DNA from 2 places in the Lysinibacillus sp. NPDC092081 genome. Region 2 is predicted to be linked to the other one. Evidence: a T-box and tRNA genes for the amino acid it is inferred to sense, from the RefSeq annotation. Region 2 holds a T-box; the other holds one or more tRNA genes.
What was found. The T-box of region 2 lies ahead of ACIQLB_RS06190 (valine--tRNA ligase). A T-box ahead of a tRNA ligase gene usually reads a tRNA of that ligase, here a tRNA-Val.
Positions count from the first base shown of each region.

Region 1: it encodes a tRNA-Val, which carries the amino acid that the T-box ahead of ACIQLB_RS06190 (valine--tRNA ligase) is inferred to sense. The anticodon was not compared.

Region 1 covers NZ_JBIVRU010000005.1:219,535-222,004, reverse strand. The annotation lists gene mbcS (acyl-CoA synthetase MbcS) at 1-346, opposite strand, end outside; tRNA gene ACIQLB_RS11355 (tRNA-Asn) at 616-692, shown strand; tRNA gene ACIQLB_RS11350 (tRNA-Glu) at 811-885, shown strand; tRNA gene ACIQLB_RS11345 (tRNA-Val) at 959-1,034, shown strand; tRNA gene ACIQLB_RS11340 (tRNA-Tyr) at 1,049-1,132, shown strand; tRNA gene ACIQLB_RS11335 (tRNA-Gln) at 1,148-1,222, shown strand; tRNA gene ACIQLB_RS11330 (tRNA-Lys) at 1,235-1,307, shown strand; gene rocF (arginase) at 1,492-2,397, shown strand.
Region 2 covers NZ_JBIVRU010000002.1:292,813-295,282, forward strand. The annotation lists gene ACIQLB_RS06185 (valyl-tRNA synthetase) at 1-548, shown strand, start outside; T-box leader at 817-1,095, shown strand; gene ACIQLB_RS06190 (valine--tRNA ligase) at 1,226-2,470, shown strand, end outside.

The DNA of each region.
Region 1 (2,470 bases), on a different contig from region 2:
CCCTTGCAGAAGAGTGCTCCATACGATACTCTAAATCACTTGCACGTAACATTTCTGAACATGAAATAGGAACAATTCCAGCCTTTAGACAGCCAAGGAAAACAAAATAAGCCTCAGGCAGACGTGGAATAATAACTAATACGCGATCACCTTTTTGAAGCCCCTTCTTCGTCAAGGCATGCGCGTATTGATTCATTTTTTGAACAAGTTCAATATAGGAAATTGTTCGGCGATCCTGTTGAGTATTTAACCATCGTATTGCTTGACGATCGCTATCGTGAGAAAATTTCTCCAATTCCTCTGTAATATTATAGAACTCTGGTGCAATTAAATCGTTTGTTACCATGTGAACATTCCTCCCCCAAACAAATTTAATAGAAAATTCTTAAAACTATTTTCATTTTAACAATTACAATAATATACAGCAAGAATATTCTGTACATAAAATAGAAATATTAGATTTAATAGAGAACTATTAGGATTCTGGTTAATGTACAGGAAAGTTTCGACAAAAAATATAAAAATTTTCACAAAAAGTATTGCATAATTTATAATGCTTGCTATAATAATAAATGTACTGAGAGAGGTTTTAAAAACCAAATTGAATAGTATTGTTCCGAAGTAGCTCAGTTGGTAGTAGCACCTGACTGTTAATCAGGTTGTCGCAGGTTCGAGTCCTGCCTTCGGAGCCATTTTTTTGCCCATTTTTAAAATAATGATGTTATACATATAATAAATTATAAAAAAAGTGTTGCATTGGGAAGAAAGTAATGTTAATATAAATATTGTCTTGTTTGAGACATAAGAAATGGCCCCTTGGTCAAGTGGTTAAGACACCGCCCTTTCACGGCGGTAACACGGGTTCGAATCCCGTAGGGGTCACCATTTTTAAAGCATTGTAGTAATGCAAAGGCTTAAAAAGAAAATAAACTGTGAAGAAATAAACACCTGTTTCTATGGAGGATTAGCTCAGCTGGGAGAGCATCTGCCTTACAAGCAGAGGGTCGGCGGTTCGAGCCCGTCATCCTCCACCATAATGTGTTATTTCGGAGGGGTAGCGAAGTGGCTAAACGCGGCGGACTGTAAATCCGCTCCTTAGGGTTCGGCGGTTCGAATCCGTCCCCCTCCACCAGTTTTTATAAATGATTGGGGTATAGCCAAGCGGTAAGGCAACGGATTTTGATTCCGTCATGCCTAGGTTCGAATCCTAGTACCCCAGCCATTTTTATATTTTGAGCCATTAGCTCAGTTGGTAGAGCATCTGACTTTTAATCAGAGGGTCGAAGGTTCGAGTCCTTCATGGCTCACTTTTATAGAATAAAGCATATTCAAAAGTGTAACATTAACTACAGATACTAATCTCTTGCTGAAAACAGCAGGAGATTTTTTTATGCGCTATTTAATTGTATAAATATTCACGAAATTGTAAGGTTGAGCCAGAGAGGATATAGGCTTTACAATAGTCTTATAACTTAAAGGGGGTATGAAAAGATGAATAAACTAAATATTTCTATTATTGGGGTACCAACTGATTATGGGCAAACTCGCAGAGGGGTAGATATGGGGCCAAGTGCTATCCGTTATGCAGGTGTTGTAGAACGCTTAGAAGCTATTGGGCATGTAGTACATGATCAAGGGGATATACGTGTTAGTCAAAAGGAAGAAGGCACTATTGTTGATAAACAGCTACTTAATTTAGAGGAAGTTATCGATGTAAGTACATCCTTAGCAAACCGCGTAAATGAAGCAATTGAACAAAAGGCGTTTCCGCTTGTACTTGGTGGCGACCATAGCATTGCTATTGGCACACTTGCAGGGCTTGGTGAGCATTATAAAAATTTAGGCGTTATTTGGTTTGATGCGCATGCTGACCTAAACACACCTGAAACGACACCGTCTGGCAATATACATGGTATGCCGTTAGCTGTTAGCATTGGGCTCGGTCATGAACGCTTAGTGAAAATTCGTAATGATGTACCAAAAATTAAACCTGAAAATGTCATTATTATTGGAGCACGTTCCGTAGATCCGGGAGAACGTGACTTAATAAGTCAGCAAGGAATCAAAGTGTATACAATGCACGAGGTAGATCGTCTTGGAATGACACGTGTAATGGAAGACGCTCTTGCTTATTTAAGAGAGCGTAATGTAGATGGTTTGCATTTATCACTTGATTTAGATGGGTTAGATCCACTTTATACTCCAGGAGTTGGGACACCTGTACCTGGTGGTATTACATATCGAGAAAGCCACTTGGCGATGGAAATGCTTCAGGAATCAGGTATGCTAACATCTGCTGAATTTGTTGAGGTTAATCCAATTTTAGATGAAAAGAATAGAACAGCTGATGTTGCGGTAGCGTTAATGGGCTCCTTATTAGGTGAAACCCTAGTTTAAAGAAATTTGACAAAAAATTGCCTATTGCCACAATCTATAAAAATCTTTTGTTATAATTAATAACAAAATGAAA
Region 2 (2,470 bases):
TTCGACCTATATTGACTAATCAGATGTGTCAGCTCGAATGGACGGTTACAAGTGTGTTTAATGAGCTTGAGCCAGCATTAGAAAAAGCTCATGTTTTAGAAAAACAGCCTGTCACTGTCAATGCCTCAGCTCAAATAGAGAAGGTTGCGCATATAGAAGAAACGACACAGGTAAAACAATCTACAGCAGCAGTAGCTTCGATTCAAGAAGAAAAACCTGCACCTATAGTGGTTTTGGCACAAGAAGAAAAACCTATAGCAGTAGTAGCCTCAACACAAGAAGAAAAATCAACAGCATCCATAAAAGAGGAAAAAGCAAAGGTTGTAACATTTGCAGCACCAAAGGAAAAGTCTGAAGCTGTAGTGGCTTCAGACAAAAAAGAAAAACCTGCACCAGTTGAGCAAAAAACAGTGTTGAGGGAATCCTCAAGTCATATTGTAGTCCGTGAATCCAGCTCCTGGCATGAAGTTCCTTCGATGATCTGGGATTTAACGGAGGACTATACACCGCTAAAGGTTCGTGTTTCAAATGACATCATTCAAAAGTAAATAGCATAGAAGTAGCAGGAGCAATAAGATGATAAAATCACCAGATGTCGGAAGGATGATGACATGTATAAACTGAAAAACACAAATTGGTACAATTATCGTTCTGCAATAAAAACGAAATTGTCGTAGCCATGGTGGTAAAAGCCAAGGATTATACTTGCGTCGTCGCATTTGAATTTCACTTCCTTTTCTAGTAGTGCTTCCTAAAAAATGACTAAATCACTTGAATAATTGCACGATTTTGCGGTACAATGTGAAAAAGTCGAATATAGATGCTATGACAGGGAAGAGTAAATTATGAGTGCATTTTAAGAGAGGAAACGGTAGCTGAAAAGTTTCTATTTGTACCTAATTGAATGTAGCCCTCGAGCAGCTTTAGTGAACTAACAGTAGTTAAAGCCGGTTAAACACCGTTACCGAATTGAGAGCCAGTAGTAAAAGGCTTAAGCAAGTAGTACATTTTTTTCTGATGAAATGTGTGACTACTTAACTTACCTCTACTGGAATTAAAGGTGGTACCGCGAACTTAAACTCCTTCGTCCTTTTAGACGTTAGGAGTTTTTTTTATTTTCATTAATCTTCTGGTAAATGTGCCTCTACCTGAGACATAAAAACAGAATGATTGGTACGATCTCACACACACCGGTAAAATTAATAAGTCAACAGGAGGAGTCAAAATGACAGAAAACATTTCAATGCCTACAAAATATGATCCGCAGTCCATTGAAGCAGGTCGTTATGAATGGTGGTTACAAGGGAAATTTTTTGAGGCACAGCCTACAAGTGAAAAGGAGCCTTATTCTATCGTTATTCCACCACCGAATGTAACAGGTAGATTACATCTTGGCCATGCTTGGGATACCACATTACAAGATATTCTAATTCGTATGAAACGCATGCAAGGTTACGATGCACTTTGGTTACCAGGAATGGACCATGCAGGTATTGCAACACAGGCAAAAGTAGAGGCCAAACTACGAGAAGATAATATTACACGTTATGATTTAGGGCGTGAAAAATTCCTCGAAAAAACATGGGAATGGAAAGAAGAGTATGCTGGGCATATTCGCGATCAATGGGCGAAGCTTGGTCTTGCATTAGATTATTCTCGTGAGCGTTTCACACTCGACCAAGGTCTTTCTGATGCAGTTAAAACTGTTTTCGTTCAATTATATGAAAAAGGCTTAATCTATCGTGGCGAACGTATTATTAACTGGGATCCTGCTGCAAAAACAGCATTATCAGATATTGAAGTTATTTATAAAGATGTTCAAGGTGCATTCTATCATATGAAGTACCCATTAGCTGATGGCTCAGGATATGTGGAAGTTGCGACTACACGTCCTGAAACAATGCTAGGAGACTCTGGGGTAGCTGTTCACCCGAAAGATGAGCGCTATCAACACTTAATCGGTAAAACAGTTATTTTACCAATCGTAGGCCGTGAAATTCCTATCGTAGCAGATGACTACGTAGATATGGAATTTGGTACTGGGGTAGTAAAAATGACACCAGCACACGATCCTAACGACTTTGAGGTTGGTAACCGCCACAACCTAGAACGCATTCTTGTCTTGAATGAAGATGGTACTATGAACGAGCTTGCTGGCAAGTATAACGGTATGGATCGCTTTGAATGCCGTAAGCAAATCGTAGCTGATTTACAAGAAGCGGGCGTGCTTATCCGTATTGAAGAGCATTCACACTCAGTAGGTCACTCTGAGCGTTCTGGTGCTGTTGTAGAGCCATATCTTTCAGCACAATGGTTCGTAAAAATGCAACCACTCGCTGATGCTTCACTTGCTCTTCAAAAAGATGAAGAAGGGCAAGTAAACTTCGTACCATCTCGTTTCGAAAACACATATTCTCGCTGGATGGAAAACATTCGCGACTGGTGTATTTCTCGTCAGTTATGGTGGGGT